DNA from 2 places in the Bradyrhizobium sp. Kon69 genome. Region 1 is predicted to be linked to the other one. Evidence: riboswitches for the same ligand, from Rfam matches in the RefSeq annotation. Region 1 holds a riboswitch; the other holds the start of a gene.

Region 1 (11,396 bases):
CGGCGTCACCGCGGCCGGCCTCGTCACGCCGCGTTTGCACAACGCGGCCTAGAGACAAGCGAGTGGGCGGCCGTTATGGCCGCCCTTCGCAGCTACGATGCTCACGCTCTCCCTGATAGGCATCGGTTGCGGCGATCCCGAGCAGCTCACGCGCGCCGCGATCACCGCCATCAACGCGGCCGATCTCGTCCTGATCCCGCGCAAGGGAACCGCAAAATCCGATCTCGCCGATCTCAGGCGGACGATCTGCGCCGATGTGCTCACCAGCGACACGACGCGCATTGCTGAGTTCGATCTGCCCGTCCGTGACGCCGCTGAAGCGGATTATCGCAAGGGCGTGGACGATTGGCACGATGCGGTGGCCGCTGCCTGGTCGCAGACGATCGCAGATCATCTTGAAGGCGAGGGCAAGGTCGCGCTGCTGATCTGGGGCGATCCCTCGCTTTATGATTCTTCACTGCGCATTGCGCGGCGGCTCGATCCCTCGCCAAGGATCGAGGTCGTTCCCGGCATCACCTCGATCCAGGCGCTGTGTGCGACGCATGCGCTGCCGCTCAACGACATCGGCGAGCCCTTCCTGGTCACGACGGGACGCCGCTTGCGCGATGGCGGCTGGCCGACAGGTGTCGATACCGTGGTGGTGATGCTCGACGGCGGCACGGCGTTCCAGTCGCTCGATCCGGAAGGCCTGCACATCTGGTGGGGGGCTTATCTCGGCATGCCCGATCAGATCGTGATGTCCGGCGCGCTGGCCGAGATCGGCCCGCGCATCGTCGCGGTGCGGCAAGAGGCGCGCGAACGACACGGCTGGATCATGGACAGTTACATCCTCAAGCGCAGGCCGTGAGGCAAGCGAGGCAGCATGCTCCCCGAATGGGTCACCCAAAAATGCCCCGACATCTCCGCAGTCCACCGCGAGGCGGCGGTGGCGCGGCAGGCGCAACTGACGAAACCGACCGGCGCGCTCGGCCGGCTCGAGCAGCTCGCGATCGAGCTTGCGGGCCTGCAAGCAAATGAGCAACCGCGCGCGGCGCGGGTGCCGATCACCATCTTCGCCGGCGATCACGGTATCGTCGCGCAGGGCGTCTCGGCCTATCCGCAGGAAGTGACCATCGCGATGCTGGCAAACTTCGCCTCCGGCGGTGCTGCGATCTCGGTGCTCGCGCGTGAGCTGGGCTCCAGCCTGGAGGTCGTCGATTCCGGCACGCTGGCGCAGGAGGAGATGGCTGGAATCGTGACCGACAAGCCGCGCAGCGGCACGCGCGATTTCAGCATCGAAGCTGCGCTCACCCCCGCAGAGCTGGCATTTGCGTTCGAAGCCGGCCGACGTGCGGTGACGCGCGCGCAGGCCGGGCAGCCCGATCTTCTGATCTTCGGCGAGATGGGAATCGGCAACACCACGACATCGGCGGCGATCGCGGCCGGCTTGCTCGGTGTGAGCGCTGAGGAGATCGCGGGCAGCGGGACCGGCGTTGACGCGGCCGGCCGTGTGCACAAGGCGCGGGTGATCGACGCTGCGATCGCACGCCATGGCATTGCGGGCGCTTCGCCCGAAAAGATCCTGTGCGCCGTCGGCGGTCTCGAGATTGCGGCCATCTGCGGTGCAATTATCGCGGCTGCACAGCGCCGCATCCCCGTGTTGATCGACGGCTTTATCGTGTCGGTGGCGGCGCTGGCGGCGGCGCGGCTCAACCCCTCGTGCCAGCCGTTCCTGCTGGCCTCGCATCAATCCGCCGAGCAGGGCCATCGGCTGGTGCTTCGCGCGCTGAATCTGCAGCCGCTGATCAGCCTCGATCTCAGGCTCGGCGAAGGATCGGGCGCGGCCATCGCGCTGCCGCTGGTGCGGTCGGCCTGTGCGCTCCACAATGGCATGGCGACCTTTGCGCAGGCCAATGTGCCTGATCGTCCGGCCTGATCAAATCATCGGCTGATTGACGCAGACGACGCGCCAGCCGGTCGCGAGCCGGTCGATCCGGGTCAGCGACAGCGGATCGATCACAAAGCGCAGGGCGGCTTGTGGGGTCAGATCGAGCGCGATGCACAGCGCCGCGCGGATCGTGCCGGAATGCACGACGAGCGTCGCGGCCCCGGCGCCGATCCTTGACAGACCCAGCCGGACGCGCGCGACCTGTTCCTCAAAGCTTTCGCCGCCCGGCGGCCGTCCGCGCGCAGGATCGCTCCAGAACCGTGCATAGGCCTCGCCACCGGTCGCGGCGAGCTCGTCGTGCCGACGGCCGGTCCAGTCGCCAAAGTTCTGCTCGCTGAACTCGTCCAGCTGCAGCGGCTCGAGCCCCAGCGCGCGGGCCGTCTCGACCGTGCGCCGCGACGGACTCGCATAGCTCGCCGCGTCCCGCGGCAGGCGCTGCCGTAACGCCTCCAGCTGCGCGCGAGCGCCGAGATCGGCCGGTGCGTCGGCGGCATGGATCGTCCCTTTGACGCCATCGACGGGCGCATGTCGTATCAGCCAAAGGAAGGTCTCGCCTTCCATGCTTATCTCCAAGGAAACTGCTCGTTGTGGCAATAACGCCGCAACTGGCACATTGACTCTGTCTGGATCGTAATCCTAGATGCTCGCGACGGTTTCCCCGAGAGGGGATGAAAAGGGAATGCGGTGCGGGGACATTGTCCCCAATGCCGTGGCTGCCCCCGCAACTGTAAGCGGCGAATCTTGCATCACATGCCACTGGGTATCTCGGTCCCGGGAAGGCGACGCAAGGTAATGACCCGCGAGCCAGGAGACCTGCCGTCAGCCGTGGTCACACGCGAAGATGTCGGTCGGGGAGTACAGACATTCGGCTTCATCGGAAGGCTGCAAGCCGGACGATGGGACCCTGGTTCGCGGTGACGTGCCACTGACGTCACTCCGAGGTCCAAGACCGTGTTTTCCCTTCGTATCGTACGACCACGCCGTTTCCTACTGGCATCCGCCGCTCTCACATCTTTCGTCGCCATCGACATGCCAGCGGCCTTGGCGCAGCAGGCCCGCGAGCCACTGCCGCCCGTCGAGGTGTCGGCGCCACAATCCCGCAGGCAGGCCAGGCCGGCCGGACGGGACACGCAGAGCTCACGCCGCGCAGCAGCGCGCCGGCCGGAGACTGCATCCGCAGTGCCCAAGCCCGTCGTGCCGACCACGGCGGCACAGACGCCGCTCAACACCAACGCCGTTGCCGAAAGCGCTTCGCGCCTCGGCCTGACCGTGCGCGAAACACCCGCCACCGTGGAGGTGATCTCGGCCGCAATCATGCGCGAGCAGGGCTATCGCACCGTGTCCGACGTCGCGCAGGGAGCGGTGGGTGTCACAGCGGGCGACAATCCGGCCGAGCCGTCGGCTTTCTCCATGCGCGGCTTCACCAACAGCCAGATCAACACGCTCTACAACGGCATCAAGATCGGTCCGCAGAACATGACTTCGCGGATCATGGACACGGCCAATCTGGAGGCTGTCGAATTCCTGAAGGGGCCGGCGTCACTGATGTCAGGCGAGGGCGCCGCCGGCGGCGCGATCAATTTCGTCACCAAGCAGCCGCACACCGGTCCGGTCCGGAACGAGGCGGACTTCTCCTGGGATTCGCTCAATTCGTTCCGGGCGCATTACGGCTCGGGCGGCAGCACCAATGTGCAGGGGCTGGACTACCGCTTCGACGTCAGCCGTTCCTCGCTCAACGGCTTTGCCGACGACACCAACACCAAGACGCTCGACGTGTCGGGCCAGCTCAACTACCGCATCTCCGACAGTCTCAAGGTCTGGGGCGCGATCGAGTATCGGGAAGACCGCTCGAAAGCCTATTGGGGTGCGCCGCTGGTGCCGATTGCCTTCAGCGGCTCGCATGCGACGACGGGGATCGTCTCCGGCACTTATTTCAACAAGACTGATCTCGGGGCCGTCACGATCGACGACCGCACCTTCAACACCAACTACAACGTCCTCGACAACAAGAACGTGGCGAAGGAGGTGTGGCTGCGCGGCGGTTTCGAGCTGAAGCTGGCGCCCGACCTGACGCTGAAGAGCCAGGCCTATGGTTATGGCGCAGAGCGCACGTGGCTCAACAACGAGGTCGAGGCGTTCAATTCCGGGACGAACATGGTCGACCGTGGGCGCTTCTATGTCGCGCACAGCCAACGCTTGGTCGGCAACATCACCGACTTGATCTGGGATGCGAATATCGCCGGCTTTGACAACCGCTTGGTCACGACGCTGTCGTCAAGCTACCTTGATTTCGTGAGGCCGGGCGCCGCAAATTTCCCCGATGATTCCGTCTCGCTGGTCAATCCCGATCGCGGCTATTACGGCCTGCTCACGACTAAGCAGCAGACCGCGCGGATCGATAACGAGGCGCTGTCGTTCGAGGACCGGTTGAAGTTGACACGGACCTTCGCGCTGGTCGGCGGCCTCCGCGTCGAGCATATCGGGCTCGACCGCAACTCGACCGACAAGACCGGGCTTGTGAACGCGGGTTTCCCGTTCTCGCAATCCTGGGTCCCGACGACGGGCCGTATCGGCTACACCTGGGAAGCCGTTCCGGGCCTGACCTTCTTCAGCCAATATGCGACCGGCGCCGACATCGCGGCCAACAACATCTTCCTGCTCAATCCGACCGATCCGCTCAACCTGACCACCGCGCGCACCTACGAGACCGGCGTCAAGCACCTGTTCTGGGACAATCGAGCGGAGTGGTCGTTCTCGGCCTATGACATCCTGCGCAAGAACGTCTATGCAGCGGCCGGCGGCATGCAGCTCAACCTGGCCGGGCGGCAGGAATCAAGGGGCGTGGAGCTCGCCGCGTCCGTGCGGCCGATCGAGCCTCTGCGTCTCTGGGGCAACATCGCTTATGTCGATGCGCGCTACGCCGACTACGATTTTGTCGGCGGCTCGTTCTCCGGCAACACGCCGCCGAACGTGCCGCGCGTCGTCGCCAATGCCGGCGCGTCGTACCGGTTCTTCACGCCATGGGCGGTCGAGCTCGGCATCACCGGCCGCCACGTCGGCGACCGCTACAACGCCGATGCCAACACCGTGACGCTGAAGGCCTACACCGTGGCCGATGTCTATGCCTTCGTCGACATCCCCAAGACCGTGTTCAATGCGGTCGATCAGGCCCGCCTGACCTTCCGGGTGCGCAACATCGCCGACAAGCGTTATGCGATCTGGGGCGATCCGTTCTATCCCGACCAGATCCTGCTGGGCGCGCCGCGCACCTATGAACTCTCGGCCGCGTTCAAATGGTAGGATGCTGATCGATGATGCGCGCGATCGTCCTGCTGCATCGATGGCTCGGGATCGCGTTCTGCCTGCTGTTCGCGATGTGGTTCGCGACGGGAATCGTGATGCACTTCGTTCCGTTTCCGTCGTTGACGGAAGCGGAACGCTTTGCCGGGCTCCTGCCGCTCGATCGCGCTGAGACGAGGCAGCTTGCGGTCGCCGATGCCGTGGCCGCGAGCGGGATCGCGGATGCGACGCGCATTCGTCTGATCCAGCGCAACGACGGACCGGTCTATGTCGTCGCGGGGCCGTCGCGCGCGGGCGCTGTTCGTGCCTCCGACGGGGCCGGCGCGTCGGTCGCGTCTTCCGACGTCGCGCTAGCCATCGCGCGAGATCACGCCCGCAGCCGCGGGCTAGATGCCGCGCGGGCCGCGATCGTTGCGCGCTCGGACTACGACCAATGGAGCGTGCCGAACGGCTTTGACCGCCATCGGCCCTTGTTTCGGGCTACCCTGGGGGACTCCGCCGCAACGGAGCTCTATGTCTCCTCGCTCACCGGCGAGATCGTCCTGGATACGACGCGCCGCGAGCGCGGATGGAATCTCGTCGGGAGCGTGCTGCACTGGATCTATCCAACAGTCCTGCGAAGCAACTGGTCGCTGTGGGATCGGGTGGTCTGGACCTTGTCGCTGCTGGCCCTGATCGCGGCGTTGCTTGGCGCTGTGCTCGGGCTTGCGCGGATCAAACCTCGAGGCGGTCTGATCGGCTCGCCCTATCGTGGCTGGCATGCCCTGCATCATCTCATCGGCCTCGCGGCCATGGTGTTCGTACTGACCTGGATTTTCAGCGGCTGGCTCTCCATGGATCACGGCCGGCTGTTCTCGCGTGGGCAATTGACCTCGGCCGAATCCAGCGTGATGAACGCTGCACCGAACTGGTCGGCGGCTGCATCGCTCGATCGGCAGCCTGTATCGCCGTCGACCCGCGAGATCGAATGGTTTGCCTTCAACGGCACTCTCTATCGGCGGGATCGCACGGGACTTGCCGCTCAGACCTTGATCAAGGCAGGGGATGCGCGCCGCGGCGGACCAACGGGATCTCTGGATGTGCAGGAGGTCCAGCGGTTGACCGCGCGCCTTGCGGCCGGCTGCAGCGGTCCGTCCGTACTTGCCGACAACGACGACTATCCCGCGCGGTCCAATGTCCCGGGCGCCCCGGTCTACCGCTCATACTGCGGTGACCTCTGGTTCGACATCGACGGCGCCGACGGCAATTTGCTGCAAAGGCTGGATCCATCGCGGCGGGCTTATCGCTGGCTCTACGGCGCGCTGCACACGCTGGATTTTCCGGTTCTCGTCGCGCGTCCGTTGCTGCGCGACGGTCTGGTCGTCGGGCTCTGCGCCCTCGGCTTTGTGTTCTCCGTCACGGGAATCGTCATCGGCTGGCGCCGCTTGGTCGCGATGCGTTGAGCGGGCAAAACCACGCTTACTGATCGTACAATAAAGAGAGGCTGAGCCGACTGCCATGCATAGCTCATAAGCAATCTCATGGCCCGTAGCGCCAGTCGATCGCCTGCAAATTAGACAGCGAGTGCGCGGCGCATGAATTGCGGTGCAGCAGATGTGGCGTTTCGTCCGGGGAAATACGTGGTGCGCTGCACTTATCCCGCGTGGAACGATCCACAGGAATTTGCACTCCCCGCGGGCAGCGCTGCACTAAAATGTGCCTTGGCGCGCCGCGCCGGTTGCGGGCTGCTCCAGTGCGTTGCGACAACGCTGACCCTATCCCGAGCCCATCGCTCTGTCGCACGCTCGCAAGCGGTGGCATGACAGGGGATGACGATGAGCGCGCTCGGCTTGGGATTGAATTTCGGGACGGACGGGAACCACCCGGCGTCCGGTTCGAATGTCGTCCGCAGCTGACCCACACATGAGCGCTGACGAAAATCACTGGGAAGTCGGCACCGATATCGGCGGCACCTTCACCGACATCATCGCGATCCGACACTCCCCCGCGGAGGCACGGATCGCGAAAGTGCCATCGCGCCCGCAGGCTCCGGTTCAGGCGATGCTGGAGGCGATCGAGGCGGTGGGCCTGCGCAAGAGCGAGGTCAAGCGCTTCGTCCACGGCACCACGCGCGTGACCAACGCCTTCGTCGAAGGACGGCTGCCGAAGGTGGCGCTGGTCGCGACCGAAGGCTTTGCCGACGTGCTGGAGATCGCGCGCTATCGCCGCCGCGATCTCTACCGTCTCGACATCCCGCCGAAATCGCCGCCGCTGGTGCCGCCGGAACGATGTTTTGGGCTTGCCGAGCGCCTCGATCACGATGGCCGGGTGCTGAAGGCGCTGGATGAAGCGGAGATCGAGCGCCTGGTGGCGTGGCTGAAAACGACCGGCGTGCAGAGCGTCGCGGTCGCGTTGCTTCATGCCTATGTGAATCCCGTCCACGAGAGAATGCTCGGCGAGCGGCTCAAGGGCGTCGTTGCCCACGTCTCGCTGTCGCACGAGGTCAATCCCGAGGCGCGCGAATACGAGCGGACTTCGGCGACCGTGTTCAACGCGGCCGCCATGCCGATCGCGGTGGAATATCTCAGCGAGCTGGAGCAGCGATTGCCGATCGGCCCTGGCCTGCAGGTGTTTCATTCGGCCGGCGCCATGGTCCCGATCTCGGCGGTGAAGCGGCGGCCGCTGGTGATGGCGATGTCGGGTCCGGCGGCCGGCGTCTCTGCATCGGTCAGCATCGCGCGTCAGCTCGGCACATCGCGGATGCTGACGTTCGACATGGGCGGCACCACCACCGACGTGTGCCTGATCGTCGACGGCCAGGCGGAGATGACAGACGGCCGCATGCTCGGCGACAAGCCGCTGCGTCAGCCGATGCTTGCGGTTCATTCCATCGGGGCGGGCGGCGGATCGATCGTGCGCCATGGTCCCGGCGGCCTGACCGTCGGACCGGAAAGCGCCGGCTCCGAGCCGGGACCGGCCTGCTACGGCCGCGGCGGTACCGAGCCGACTATCACCGACGCCAACGCCGTGCTCGGTTATCTCAATCCTGAAACCAGGCTCGGCGACCGGATCGGAATCGACATCCAGGCAGCGTCTAATGTCATCGCGCCGATCGCGCGCACTCTGGGGCTGAACCTGACCGAAACCGCGCTCGGCATCATCAAGGTCGCGAATGCGACAATGGCGCGCGCGCTCCGCCGCGTCACGGTCGAGCGCGGCATCGACGGGCGCGACTGCACGCTGCTCGCCTTTGGCGGTGGTGGCCCGATGCATGCCGCGGGCCTTGCCGATCTCTACGGGATCGCCGAGATCGTCGTTCCCAGCGCATCGAGCGCGTTCTCGGCGCTGGGCTGTCTCACCGCCGATTTCAGCTTCCTCCAGCAGCAAACCTTGCGCGCTGCGCTCGACGGCATCGACTTCGCCCGTATGTCGGAGCGGATCGAAACGCTGATTGACGATGCCTCGGCGCCGCTCATCGCCAACGGCGTTGCCATGACTGAAATTCGGGTCGAGCTGGTGGCCTTGATGCGCTACGCCGCGCAGAACGACGCCATTCCGGTGCCGTTCGTGCGACCGCTCGACGTCATCGCGCTGAAGAAGGATTTTCTGGCCCGGCACCACCAGCTGTTCGGCTATGCGACGAGCGAGAGCTGCGTCATCGAATCCGTGCGGGTGCAGGCACGCCGTCCATCGACGACCGTTGTGAATCGGCCGGCCGTCGCGGTCAGAACGGTCTCCAAAGGCGAGCGCATCTGCTCGTTCGATGGCTTTCACGACATCGCGACAAGCATCATCGACCGCGCCTCGCTGACCGAAATCGTCAGCGGCCCGGCCATCATTGAAGACGCATGGTCGACCGTGATGGTCCCGCCCGGCTGGCAGGCGAGGCCGGATGTTTCAGGCAATTTGTTCCTGACGCGGAGGGCAGCATGAAGCTCGATCCGTTCGTCGTCGAGGTCATCAGGCACGGGCTCTCGGCCGCGGCCGAGGAGATGAGCCTGGTGATGACGCGCTCGGCGCGCTCGCCGTTGCTGCGCGAGGCCGGCGACCTGTCGTCGGCGATCACGGACGCCCGCGGCGACCTGGTCGGGCAGGGCCGCGACATCCCGATCCATCTCGGCGCGATGGCCTATACGGTCCTCGAATTGCTGAAAGTGGTGCCGCGGGACAGCCTGAACGACGGCGACGCACTGATCTACAATGTCGGCCCGCTCGGCGGCAATCATCTCAACGACGTCAAGGTCGTGCGGCCGGTCTTCGTCGATGGCGAGATCGTCGCGTTCGCGGTCAGCCTCGCGCATTGGCCCGATATCGGCGGCACCTGGCCCGGCAGCTATTTTGCGAAAGCCATCGACACCTTCCAGGAGGCGATGCGCATTCCGCCGGTTCTGATCGCCACGGCAAGTGGCGTCAATACGCCGATCGTGCAGCTGCTCAAGGCCAATGTTCGCGATCCCGACTCCTGCGAAGGCGATCTGCTCGCCCAGATCGCCGCAACGAAAGCCGGCGAGAAGCGCATCGTCGAGCTCTGCCGCGAGCACGGCAAGGCGGTCTTCACGGCGGCACAGTCGCGCCTGCACGATCTCTCCGAAATCGAGATGCGCGAGGCGTTGCGCGATCTGCCTGATGGCATCTACGAGGGCGAAGATTATCTGGACGACGGCGGCGTCGATGACGCGCCCGCGCGCATTCATGTCAAGATCACTATCGCAGGCGACGAAGCGACCTTCGATCTTTCAGGAAGCTGCGACCGCGTCTCGAATTTCTGCAACACCACGCCGTTCATGGCCCGCTCTGCGGTGGCCTATGCCGCGCGCATCATGAGCGGGCGCGACATGAACCAGAACGCGGGCGCGCTGCGGCCGCTGACCATCATCACACGCCCGGGCTCGATCCTGGAGCCGGGCTGGAATGCCTCGGTTGCAGCCGGCAACCATGAGACCTCGATGCGCATCGTCGATGCGATCTGCCGCGCCATGCAGCACACCATTCCCGAACGTCTGTCGGCCGGCGGGGCGACCACGGCGGGCGTCCTCTTCTTCGCCGAACCGCGGCAGAACGGTTCGTGGAAGATGCTCTACGAGGTTCACGGCGGTGGCGAGGGCGCGCGGCATGATCGGGACGGTATCTCGGCGACGCGGGTGCATCTGTCCAACACCTCGAACACGCCGGTCGAGGTGATCGAGGCGAATTACGCGATTCAAGTCGAGCAGCAGGCCATTCGCCGGCAGTCCGGCGGCGCTGGCGCACATCGCGGCGGGGACGGCGTCATTCGTAGCTATCGCATTCTGGCGCCGTCGATGCATCTGACCACCTGCATCGAGCGCATGGTGATCGCGCCGTTCGGCATGCAGGGCGGCGAACCCGGCAAGGCCTGCCGCATCTCGCTCATCCGGCAGGGCGCGAGCGTCGCGATCGACGGCAAGTCGAACCTGGTGCTGCAGCAAGGCGATCTCGTCACGATCGAGACCTGCGGCGGCGGTGGCTACGGTGCCGAGGCTGCGGAATGAAGGGATTGCAATGAGCAGATTGTTGCGAACCGGGCTGAATGCCGGCGACAGCGCGCCCATGGCCGTGGTCGGCGGCGAGGGCGTCTATTTTCATCTGTCGGATGGTCGCAAGCTCATCGACGGCAGCAACACCGGCGGCGGCCTCGGACATCGTCATCCCGCGATGGTGGAGGCGATCCGCCGCGCCGCGGATACGCCCGTCGTGAACGAGGGCTGGACCTGGGTCGGCCGCGAGCGGGCCGCTGACGACTTGATGGCCACCGCTTTCAGTGGCGAAGAGGATTGGGTCGGCGCGGTGCGCTTCTGCATCAGCGGCAGCGAGGCCAACGACATGGCGCTGTCGCTCTGTCAGGCCCTGACGCAGCGGTCCGCGCTGGCGACGCGCGAACGCGCCTATCACGGCATTACGGGCCTGTCGCGCAGCATGACGGTGCAGCCGCAATGGCATGGCGGCCTTGCGGTGCACTCGGGCGGCTCAAAGCTGCCGGCGCCGATGGCGCCGGTGCGGATATTGCCAGCGCCAGATGGCGCGATCTACGGCGCGCCCGCCAACAACACCCCGCCCAGCGAATATCTTGCCGATGCCACCCGCCTGCTTTCGGATACCGCAGCGACGATCATCGACTACACGCAAGGCGGCATCTACTACGATGGCGCCTACCAGGACGAGGTGGCGCGGT
Region 2 (11,396 bases), on a different contig from region 1:
GGCGAGTGGATGTCAACATCGGACTTCTGGACCGATGTTGGGACAACACTGCTGGAGACGGTGCTGTCTTTCCTGGTTGGGATCGGGATCGGCACCGCGCTTGGTATCTGGCTCGGCTTAAGCCCGTTTGCGGCCGAGGTGGTCCAGCCCTTTATCAAGATGTTCAACGCGATCCCCCGCATCTTGCTAGGACCCATCTTCGTCATCTGGTTCGGATTGGGGCTCACCTCCAAGGTCGCGCTCGGGGTAACGCTGGTCCTCTTTGTCGCATTCTTCAACACGTTTCAGGGGGTCCGCGAGGTCAATCCGGTCGTGCTCGCGAATGCCCGCTTGCTGCGTGCATCGAAGTCCTCGCTGCTGCGCCACGTCTACCTGCCGTCCGCCACCACGTGGATCCTGTCGAGTCTGCGGGTATCTGTCGGCATGGCCGTGATGGGAGCGGTGGTCGCCGAATATCTCGGTTCGTCCGCAGGATTGGGGCACCTGATTGCGCAGGCCGAGGGCGTCCTTGATGCCACCGGTGTCTTCGCAGGGATCATCGTCCTCTCCGCCTTCGTCATCGCGCTCGATGCCATCGTCGACCGGGTGGAAAAGCGGCTGCTGGTCTGGCGGCCGGCACCTGCCCACGAAGTTTGATCGTAGCGCTCCCATTCTCACGGAGGTTCCCATGCACGCTTTTCCGAGACTGATGGTGGTTATCGCGGCAGCTGTATTGCCGCTCATTTCAGCGCATGCCGCCGAGCCCGAGAAGACAAAATTGAAGATCGCAGTGGGATCACAGATCCTCAACTATATGCCTCTCGAGCTTGGTGTGAAGCTCGGTTCGTTTAAGGACCAGGGCCTTGAGGTGACCGTCGAAAACTTCCAGGCCGGTGGTTCGAAGGCTTTGCAGGCGCTGGTCGGCGGTTCGGTGGACGGGACAGTCGGCTTTTACGATCACACCATTCAGATGCAGGCGCAGGGCAAACAGATTTCCTGCGTGTTCCTGCTCAATGACATTCCCGGCGTGTTGCTCGGTATCCGCAGCGGCCTCGCTGACAAGGTCAAGTCCGGTGCCGACCTGAAGGGCCTCAAGCTCGGGATCACGGCGCCGGGGTCATCGACCGACACCATGGCGCGCTACTACATCAAGAAATCTGGGTTGGGTCCGCGCGACGTGAACATTATCGCGGTCGGCAGCGGGGCACCCGGTATGGTGGCACTCGAGGCCAGGAATATCGACGCGCTCGTCTATTTCGACCCGATTGCGACCCTTCTCGCGCGCAAAAAGAGTGCGACGCCGCTGTTCGACGCGCGCACACTCGAAGGCTCAAAACAGGCCTTTGGCGGAATCTATCCGACCGCCTGTCTCTACCTGCAGCAGACTTTCATCGACAAAAATCCAGAAACGGTCCAGCGCCTCGTCAACGCCTTGCTCAAAACCCACCGCTGGATCAACACGGCGTCGACGGAACAACTCGTCGACGCGATGCCTCCTGCATACAAGACCGACAATCGCGAGGTGAACATCGAGATCATGAACGCGTCGAAAGCGCTGTTCTCGCCAACAGGTCAGATGGACATCGAGGCGGCCAAGATCCCGCTGGCTGTCCTAGGCGACTTTGATCCGAAGATCGCAGCCGCAAAGATCGACCTGATCAAGACCTTCACGAATCGATTCGCGGAACGTGCTGCGCAGCAACTGAAATAAGTTGCGTACTAAGCGCTCGCTATCGGATCACCTACAAGAAGGCTCTTCAGATGTCTCTGCCGCTAACCGGTATCCGCGTTCTCGACCTGTCAAACGTGTTGGCGGGTCCGTTCTGCGGTTACCATCTTGCGCGCCTTGGCGCGGAGGTCATTAAGGTGGAAAATCCGAACGGCGGCGACCTGGCGCGGCGCCTCGGCGCGGATCCGCAAAGAGCGGAGCGCCTGCAGGGACTCTCGTTTGTCGCTGTGAACGCCGGCAAGCAATCGATTGCACTGGACCTGAAATCGGAAGCGGGCCGCGAGGTGTTCTTGCGACTGGTCAAGGAAGCCGACGTGGTGCTCGAAAACTTCCGGCCGAAGGTGATGGAACGCCTTGGCCTCGGCTTTGATGTGCTTGTCAGGCTGAACCCGCGTCTGGTCTACTGCGCGATCTCCGGCTTTGGGCAGAGCGGACCGTGGTCCGCCCGTCCGGCCTATGACCAGATCGTCCAGGGTCTCTCCGGAGCCATGAGCGTCACCGGCGATATAGCCTCGGCTCCCCTGCGCACGGGCTTTCCGATCTCGGACACGATTGCGGGACTGACTGCTGCGTTTGCTATCGCCGCGGCTCTGGTCGACCAGCGGCATAGGCAACGGGGTCGGTTCATCGACGTGTCCCTGCTCGAGGCCACCATTGCGGCGATGGGATGGGTCGTCTCCAACCACCTGAACGCCGGGATCGAGCCGCAGCCCATCGGCAACGAGAACTTTACCGCGGCTCCCTCCGGCACGTTCCGCACCGCAACGGGCCCGCTGAACATTTCCGCCAACGAGCAGAAGCAGTATCAAGCCCTATGCGACCTGATCGACCGACCGGACCTGAAGACGGATCCACGCTTTGCTGGACGCGAGATGCGCAAGGTGAACCGCGCTACGCTGAGCGCGGAGTTGAACAAGGCATTGAGTTGCAAGCCCGCTGAGGAATGGGAGGCCCAAATGAACTTGGCTGGTGTCCCTGCCGGCCGTGTGCTGACGGTCTCGCAAGTGTTGCAGCAGCCACAGGTCGTTGAGCGCGGATTCATCGAGACTTTGGCGCCAGAACAAGACGATGCGCAGCCGTTACGAATCACGCGGCCGGGGTTCCGGCTGGATGAGGAGTTTTCGGTGCCTTCACCACCTGCGACGCTCGGAGCAGACACTGAGCGATGGCTGCAGCGGCTCGGCTATTCGTATGCGGAGGTTGAGCAACTAGTCTCAAGCCGAGCCGTCGGGAGGCCAAAGCAAGGAGAGGCTGATTTCCTGCCCGTCCGCGCAGCCACGGACGGACCGATATCATGACATCCGACGGCTTGCGTCGGTTGGCAATCGGCAGGTTGAAAGGACGGAAGCGGAAATGAGCGAAGAAGAACTGAGACAGCAAGCGGCCAGTTGGTGGCGAACCTCCATTTGCGATATCGCGCCAGGTCGCATCGCCTATCGGGGTTATCCAATTGAAGATTTGATAGGCCGCGTTTCTTTTCCCGCCATGATTTGGCTGATGTTACGTGGCAATCTGCCGACGCCAGCACAGGAGCAGCTGCTGCAAGCTGCGCTGGTTGGATCCGTTGACCACGGTCCGCACGCGCCCTCCATTGCAATTGCCCAAATGGCGGTGAGCTGCGGCCTGCCCCTGAATGGCGCAATGGCCTCGGCAATCAACACGCTCGATGACGTGCATGGCGGAGCAGGGGAGCAGGCTATCGAACTCTACGAGGATGTGCTGCGACGGCGCCAAGGGCGAGAGATCGAGCAGGCCGCTGGCGCTGCAATCGACCATTTCACCGCAACCCGCAGCAAATATCTGCCGGGCTTTGGCCATCGGTTTCATCCAGTCGACCCGCGCGCGGCCCCGCTATTGGCGCTGGTGGATGCCGCAGCTGACGAGGGCAGTGTCGGCGGCGATTATGCCAAGGCCGCTCGCGCGATCGAGCGGGTGATGCAACAGCGCAAGAGCAAGCTCATTCCGATGAACATCGATGGCGCGACCGCGGTCATTTACGGCGAACTGGGCTTCGCCTCTCCGCTCGCGCGGGGGGTCTTCTGCTTGTCGCGCGCGGTCGGAATCCTGGCTCACGCCTGGGAGCAAACTGGGCGCAACGATCGCAACAAGGGCCCGATGCCCAAGCAGTTCGGCTACAAATACGAGGGCCAGCCGCGTCGCAGGCTCGAAGGCGCATCATGAGCATCTCGAAAACCCGCCCAAGCTGATGGAGGTTAGCGTGTTCTCGTCGATGCCGGCGGAGTTTCGTCGCCCGGCTGTTTCTTCGGAATGGGCAGACGCGAACCGCGGGGCATATCCAGTAGATTGTTTCATCGAGGGACCGTCGTTCGACCAGTCCGGGAATCTCTATGTCGTCGACATCCCCTTCGGCTGCATTTCCGGATTTCACCGGAGGGCGTCTGGTCTTTGATCATCGAATACGACGGCTGGCCGAACGTCTGAAGGTTGCTCCGGACGGCCGGGTGCTCGTGTCCGACTATATCAACGGTCTCCTGGAGCTCGATCCACAGAGAGGGACCATCCGACCGTTGCTGGGCCACCGCAATTCCGAGTCCTTCAGAGGCTGCAACGACCTGCATATCGCGACCAAAGGCGACATCTATTTCACCGATCAGGGCCAGACTGGATTGCACGATCGGACCGGCCGGGTATTTCGACTTTGCCCTGACGGCCGGATCATTGCTTGATTTCTAATGGCCCGGGCCCGAATGGCCTGATCAGTTCGGACGAGACCGTATTGTTCGTTGCAATGACGCGCGACAATAGCATCTGGCATGTACCGCTGATGCGTGATGGCGTGGGGAAAGTCGGACGATTCAGCTGGTTCTTCGCGACGAGCGGTCCTGACGGACTGACGGTCGATCAAAAAAGGGCGGCTCTTTGTCGCGCATGATTCCCTCGGCCCACGTTTTCGTATTGGCGCCAAACGGCGAAGCGGTCCGCTTGCATCCAGTCCTGCGCATGGGGGAGCTGCACGAATGTCGTATTGGACGCGGCACTCGGCACATTGCTCATTACGGAATCCTCTACCGGATCAGTGTGATGGCTGATCTCGCGCACCTTCCTCGAAATTCGCCAGCAGGAGTGGCAAGGTGGTGCGGAATCCTTTCACGCGCCGGTCCGCCGCACCAAGATGCAGGAAATGAGACTGGTAGACGACTGGCTGGCCAGTTGCCGAGAGAATGTAATTGGTGACGAATGGATGGCGTTTGTGTGGGTGATCTCAAGCCAGAGCCAGTAAATCGCACTGCATGGGAAGCGCAAACGAACGATTCGTAAGGCTGGGTCGGGCTTCGCCCGCGACGGGCCGCAGCCGACCTGTCGCCTTTTGGTCGGGCGGGTCGCGGTATCGCTTCCCACAATGCAGAATGATTGATCGCTGATATTTTTGAACGTTCTCGCCAAGAAGGCCGAAGAGGTAACCGCTCGCGGTGGGAGTCAGCACCGCATCAGCGTCAAAGGTTCTCGATCATGCTGGGCCGCGACGCACGCGTGAAGCGTTCGTTTTGAGAAGCAACAAGCCCAGGATTGACTGCGTGAAGGACTTTACCGATAGCACGCTAGCCCAGGAGCGCTTTAAGTGTGTGGCGCAGAGGTCGTACCACTGTCAGAGCCTCTTGCGCGCGCGCAATCCTCCAACCCGATATCCCCTCTCCTCGTAGAAGTGGCGTACCCGTTCTAGGGCCGGATAGCCATCCGGAGGCAACGCAACCTCAATCATCTGCCAGCCGCGTCGCTTCGCCTCCGAATCTACCGCCTCGAGCAGATGCCGACCGCAGTCAGAGCTGCGGAAGTCACGAGAAATCCATAGCTCCTGAAGCACGCCGTACGCTCCGGCTGCTCTCACGGCCTGTACGGCCGAGATGCTAGCTACCCCTACAATCTGCCCGGTGCCTTGTTCCTCGACGACAAAAATGAAGCCCTGCCCGGGATCCTGAATCAGGCGCAACGCCGCCTGCTTCGCGCCTCGAAGGCTGAACTCCGGTCCGAGGCCACCTAACTCGGAAAGTAGCTCTTCGACCGCTTTTGCGACCGCGTTCTCATCTCCTGGCACGCTCTTGCGCAAAGCCGTGCCCGCGCTGGACGTGCCTCGCCCTTCAGCGCCAACACGAACACCTGACCGAGCCCTCTAGAGGAAATTCATGCTCAGGAGGATACAGAAAACGCAATTGAGAGCAACTATCTGGCTCGGTAGGAAGCAGCACGTCCACACTCGCTATAGGCAACAGAGCTGAGGTAATTGCAAGCCATTGCCGTTCTCAGAATCGACTGCGGCTTGAGCAGCTGCGAACTCATGATGGGCTGCCTTCGATTGGAAAACAATCACCAAACGGCACACGCCGGTCATGTCGATCAAACGTTCGTAAGAGTGATTGCCGATCGTCGCTCACGAACTACTCTATTCAATAAATCGTGCGCCACGATGATCGCAGCGCCATAGAGCGTCAGCTCGGTCCGTCCGAAGGAGAGATTCCCACCTCGCGTACGACATCGTACAAAGTTGCGCGAAGCGCGACAGGTATCATACGCGTGCGCCCGATAAAATCGTCTGAGCAAGATCGCGAAAGATTTTGCACACTAATGCACTATCTTAAGCTTATCTCGAACAATCGAAAGATATCGGGAAGCACAGCTTGTTTGGACCTTCGCTCCTCGTTTAAGGCACCGTCACGGAACGGGAGTGGTTGCGATGGAACATGGGCAGGCCGAACTGGTCAGACGGAAACCTGTAATCTTCGGGCAACGTAAGGTGCGGCCGCGGGCATGCCTGGCCGTCGGCAAGCGGCATCTGCGCGCCTTTCTACGGGATGTGCTGGAGGATATGGGATTTGTTATCAGCGAATGCAGGACTGCTGATGAGTTGCCGCATGTACTCCGCACGGAGTTCCCTGATCTGATCCTGCTCGGCATTGGCTCGGACCGCATCGAGCCTGGACGATTGCTCGAGATACTGGTGCGCGAAGAATTTGCAGGCCGAGTGCTGGCGTTCGGAGCGCGCGAGTCGATCATCATGGCGGCAGTGCAGCAGGTCGGCAGTGAATATGGACTTGCTATGCTGCCGCCGCTCAGGGCGCCGTTTGCAGCCGAGACGTTGCGCGATCGGATCGGCATGCTCTTGCCAAGAGAGCCGGCGCCCCGTCCCGCGGTCCATGTCGGAGAAGCCTTACACGCTGGCTGGCTTGAGCTCTGGTATGAGCCGAAGTTTGACGCGTGTACCCTTAGCCGCCGCGGCGCCGAGGCGCATGTGCGAATGCGGCACCCGACCTGGGGCGTTGTTCCACCGGCCTATTTCATCCCGGAACCTCACGATCCGCATTTTAGGAACTTGTCGCAGTTCGTGATCGACCGCGCGATCAAGGATTGGCAGTATCTTCTGGAGCAGCAAACTTCGATCGATCTCTCCATCAATCTCCCGGCAGCATTCCTGATTGACCCGCAGGCAGTACGCGATCTCTGTCGGCGCATGCCGTCGCACGCCGCTTTCGGCGGTTTGACGATTGAAATCGAGAGCGTGGAAGCGATCCAGAACCTAGATCTCCTGGTCGAGGTTGCGCGTGAGGTTCGCTTTCACAACATTGGCCTTGCAATCGACAATGTCGGTGCCAATTGGCCGCAGCTGATGGGGAGGACAAAATTCCCGTTCATGAAATTGAAAGTGGATCGTCAGTTCGTCGGCGGCTGCGCGAATGGGCCCCTCAAGCGAACGGTGTGCCGCCATATCGTCGATCTAGCCAAAGAGTACAATGTGCGCACCGTCGCCGAAGGTGTGGAGAGCCAGGCTGACCTAATTGCCGTGGCCGAACTCGGCTTCGACCTTGCGCAGGGCCATCTGTTCGGAAAAGCCATGCCACTGAAGCAATTTGCACAGTCATCTTTCAACCCTGCTCCAGCTGGTCTAAAATAGTTGCGAGTGGCTGAGTGCGGCCAAGCGACGCTCACGAGCACCGCCATGCCTACTCGGCACCAGGCATGAGGCTGAGTGCAATTCGGTCTGCAAGGCCAGTGTCGCTCGTCCCGCCGCCACTTCATTTCCCTCCGAAGCTTGTTATACCACAAGCCCGTTTTGGCAAGCCTCCAGCGAGTCCTCCGCGCAGCTAGCGTTGCAGCCATGAGCGAGGCTTGCACAAACCTCCAGTCGGGGTGTGTGACCGGAGGTTTGCCGAGATCCAACGTAGACCTGCGTCCGTTGGCGGTTTTTGCCGTCGCCGGTTGAGGAAGCGTCAGCCTCGCTTGCCCCCGCGCTGACGTGCCAAACAAACCGACGGACGCTTCCAGCGTCAAGTCGCGACTGACTCTCGCAAGAGGGCCCGAGGGCTCGTAGCCTGAAATTGAAGCGACCTGTTGCTGTCGCAGATGCAACATGGTCTCAGACCCGGGACAGCCGAATTGGGCAAATTGCCCAACATTGAGCGCGTCTGCGTTTGGCACGGCATTTGAAAGGGATCGCCCATGGCATCGCTCGCCTAAGGAGTCGGAAGGCATGGCTTACAAGATCGTCGCTTCGCAATGCACCGTTTGTGGCGCATGTGAGTTCGAGTGTCCCAACGCGGCGATCAGTCTGAAGCGCGACATTTACGTTATCGATGCCAAAAAATGTACGGAGTGCGAGGGCCATTGCGACACGCCGCAATGCGCGGTGGTCTGTCCGGTCCCTGACACCTGTGTCCCGTCCAAGACAGGATAGGCAGCCCGCGACCAAAAGGCCTCATCGCTCGATTTCGCGAACGAAGTTGTAGATGTGGGACCTTGAGGAGACCACGACCGCATGGGGCGCATCGAGGTCGATTAACATCGTTATGAGCTTAAGGCGCTGAGCGACTCCGAGGAACCCCTCAAAGGGCTCTGTCGGAGGACACCGTCGAATTTGTCACGAACAAGGACAAGGCCCTCGATGCTCAGTGGCCGCGTTAAGGCCTATCGTCGCTCGCCGCGAGTCGAGGCGAGGCAGACCGGCGTCGAGCGGCCACCGACGCATCGAAGCCGACGCAAAAGTCGCTCAGCACGTGAACACCTAGTGCACCGAGAAGATCATCTTGGCCAACCTCACGGAGCGGTCGACCTCGTGCCTGGTCGCGGGCCCGCCGAACACCAAGGAGCCGACCTGATCATCCGTGCGGTCCTGGAGCAATCCGGCTTTCGAAATTTTTAGGGAGCCTCGTGGGCTGTGACCAAACGGATGCCGGCCGAGGATGATCGCACCTTCCTGACGCGCAGGTTCGAAAAGCTGCTGACGGAAGGTCGCCTCCTCGCGATCACACAGATACCGAAAGCGGCCCGGGTTCGTTCCGGTGGTGGAGCTCAACCGTTACGCGAGCAGGGAGCGAATGCATTTCACAAGCGGAGCCTCCACGGATCAGGGCGTGTTCACCAGGCCGCGAGCAAGACCGTCGTACCCGCCTAGTGCGCTCGTAATCGCTTGGGCAATGTCGCAGCGAGAATCGGTAGGTTGACGCATCGATCCTCGTGCGCATAATTTCAAGCCGTCGCGGTCTCCGGATTTCGTTTGATCCGGAGCTAAGAGGGAAGCCGGTGCAATGCCGGCGCTGCCCCCGCAACTGTAAGCGGCGAGCCGCTGTCCAACGAAGTCACTGAAGCCATGCGGCTTCGGGAAGGCCGGACAGCAGCGACGACCCGTGAGCCAGGAGACCTGCCTCGACAAGATATCGTCCACGGGCGGGGCGTCCCGGTGTGCGCCAAGCAGTTGTCGCTCACGCGATGTTCGCTGTCTGCGTCCGCCATGGCCTTTGCCCCAACATGGGGTCTAAGCTATGTCAATCCTTTCGCTTCCCGTTGCCACACTGGGGACGTCACGCATCGGCCCACGACGCGAACTCAAATTCGCACTCGAGAGCTACTGGGCGGGAAAATCCAGCGAAGCCGAGCTCCTCGAGGCGGGGAGTGGACTTCGTGCCGCTAATTGGGCACGGCAGAAATCCCGCGGTGCGACCGTCATTCCTTCGAATGACTTCTCGCTCTACGACCATGTGCTCGATACCAGCCTAATGGTTGGCGCCATTCCCGACGTTTACGGCTGGAACGAAGGTCCTGTGTCGCTTAAAACCTACTTCACCATGGCGCGTGGCGCTCAAGACGGTGGTCACGCTCAGCATGGGCCCGGCGTAGCCGCACAGGAGATGACGAAGTGGTTCGATACGAACTACCACTACATGGTGCCGGAATTTCACCAGGATCAGATCTTTAAGTATGCCTCTCGGAAGCCGATCGAGGAATATGAGGAGGCAAGAAGCCTCGGTTATCAGACGCGGCCCGTCCTAGTGGGCCCAGTCACTTTCCTGAAGCTCGGCAAAAGCGTAAATCCCGCATTCAATCCGCTGTCGCTGCTTGATCGACTCCTCCCCGTCTATGTCGATGTTCTCCGCGAACTAGCCTCGCGCGGCGCTGAATGGGTTCAGCTCGACGAGCCATGCCTAGTGATGGACGTCGACGAAGCATCTCGGGCCGCTGTCCGCCGGGCCTATGCTCATTTCGCTAAGGCCGTGCCGGCCCTTAAAATCATGGTGGCCACATACTTCGGGGGTGTCGGCGACAATCTTGAAACAGTCTTGGCCTTGCCCGTTGCCGGGGTTCATGTCGACCTGGTTCGTGCACCTGACCAGTTGGACGCGATTGTCGCCAGAGCAGGTAGAGATCTCGTGGTCTCGCTCGGTGTCGTTGATGGTCGCAACGTGTGGCGCTCTAATCTGCCGGCGCTACTCGACCAACTTGCTCCTATGGTCAAAAAACTGGGCAGGGACCGTGTTCAGATTGCCCCCTCCTGCTCGCTGCTTCATGTTCCGACCGACATTGAACTAGAGATCGATCTCGATCCCAATCTGAAGACGTGGTTGGCGTTCTCAGTGCAGAAGATCAAGGAACTTTCGATATTGGGCAAAGCGCTGGCTGGCCATGCTGCCGACGTGACCGATGAACTCACGCTCTCAGAGGATGCATCCGTCACCCGCGAAACATCGCCGAAGATCCACAGTGCGAACGTCGCCGGACGAATGGCCGCGATCGACGATAGCATGCGTCGCCGTCGCAGTGCGTTCACCCAGCGCGCCGACGTCCAGCGCGTCGCCTTCGCATTGCCGATGTTTCCAACCACAACCATCGGATCCTTTCCGCAAACGGCGGACGTCCGCAATGCGCGTGCAGCTCATGCGCGGGGAGCGCTGAATGACACGCAGTACGAGCAGCTTCTGAAAGCGGAGACAGCCCATACCGTGCATTGGCAGGAAGATATCGGCCTGGACGTGCTCGTACACGGTGAGTTCGAGCGCAATGACATGGTTCAATACTTTGGCGAGCAGCTGTTGGGTTTCGCATTCACCAAGCACGGCTGGGTTCAGTCTTATGGCTCGCGGTGCGTTCGTCCTCCTATCCTGTTTGGAGATGTCTCCCGCCCGAAGCCCATGACCGTTAAATGGTGGCGACATGCGCAGTCTCTGACCAAAAAACCCGTCAAGGCTATGCTGACCGGACCGGTGACGATCCTGAACTGGTCGTTTGTCCGTGACGACATCCCGCGGAGCGAGACATGCCGACAGATCGCTCTCGCGATCCGAGACGAGGTCATCGACCTTGAGGCGGCTGGAGCGACCATGATCCAGATCGACGAGGCTGCGTTGCGGGAGGGATTGCCACTGCGCAAATCGCAGTGGAAGGACTATCTAGATTGGGCAGTGGA

What was found. Region 1 has a riboswitch for cobalamin ahead of AC0L3U_RS18990 (TonB-dependent receptor). Riboswitches for the same ligand answer to the same signal wherever they lie in the genome.
Region 2: it holds a riboswitch for cobalamin, as region 1 does, so the genes downstream of both, metE (5-methyltetrahydropteroyltriglutamate--homocysteine S-methyltransferase) here and AC0L3U_RS18990 (TonB-dependent receptor) in region 1, are expected to answer to the same signal.

The regions. Positions count from the first base shown of each region.
Region 1 is NZ_JBVVOS010000013.1:146,660-158,055, forward strand. Features, by position in the region: gene AC0L3U_RS18970 (energy-coupling factor ABC transporter permease) at 1-52, shown strand, start outside; gene cobF (precorrin-6A synthase (deacetylating)) at 98-847, shown strand; gene cobT (nicotinate-nucleotide--dimethylbenzimidazole phosphoribosyltransferase) at 863-1,915, shown strand; gene AC0L3U_RS18985 (histidine phosphatase family protein) at 1,916-2,488, opposite strand; cobalamin riboswitch at 2,561-2,762, shown strand; gene AC0L3U_RS18990 (TonB-dependent receptor) at 2,879-5,227, shown strand; gene AC0L3U_RS18995 (PepSY domain-containing protein) at 5,239-6,669, shown strand; gene AC0L3U_RS19000 (hydantoinase/oxoprolinase family protein) at 7,130-9,139, shown strand; gene AC0L3U_RS19005 (hydantoinase B/oxoprolinase family protein) at 9,136-10,716, shown strand; gene AC0L3U_RS19010 (aminotransferase class III-fold pyridoxal phosphate-dependent enzyme) at 10,727-11,396, shown strand, end outside.
Region 2 is NZ_JBVVOS010000009.1:173,644-185,039, forward strand. Features, by position in the region: gene AC0L3U_RS14485 (ABC transporter permease) at 1-636, shown strand, start outside; gene AC0L3U_RS14490 (ABC transporter substrate-binding protein) at 668-1,690, shown strand; gene AC0L3U_RS14495 (CaiB/BaiF CoA transferase family protein) at 1,741-3,006, shown strand; gene AC0L3U_RS14500 (citryl-CoA lyase) at 3,062-3,889, shown strand; gene AC0L3U_RS14505 (SMP-30/gluconolactonase/LRE family protein) at 4,057-4,395, shown strand; gene AC0L3U_RS14510 (GNAT family N-acetyltransferase) at 5,316-5,774, opposite strand; gene AC0L3U_RS14515 (EAL domain-containing response regulator) at 6,399-7,613, shown strand; gene AC0L3U_RS14520 (4Fe-4S binding protein) at 8,190-8,393, shown strand; cobalamin riboswitch at 9,179-9,378, shown strand; gene metE (5-methyltetrahydropteroyltriglutamate--homocysteine S-methyltransferase) at 9,478-11,396, shown strand, end outside.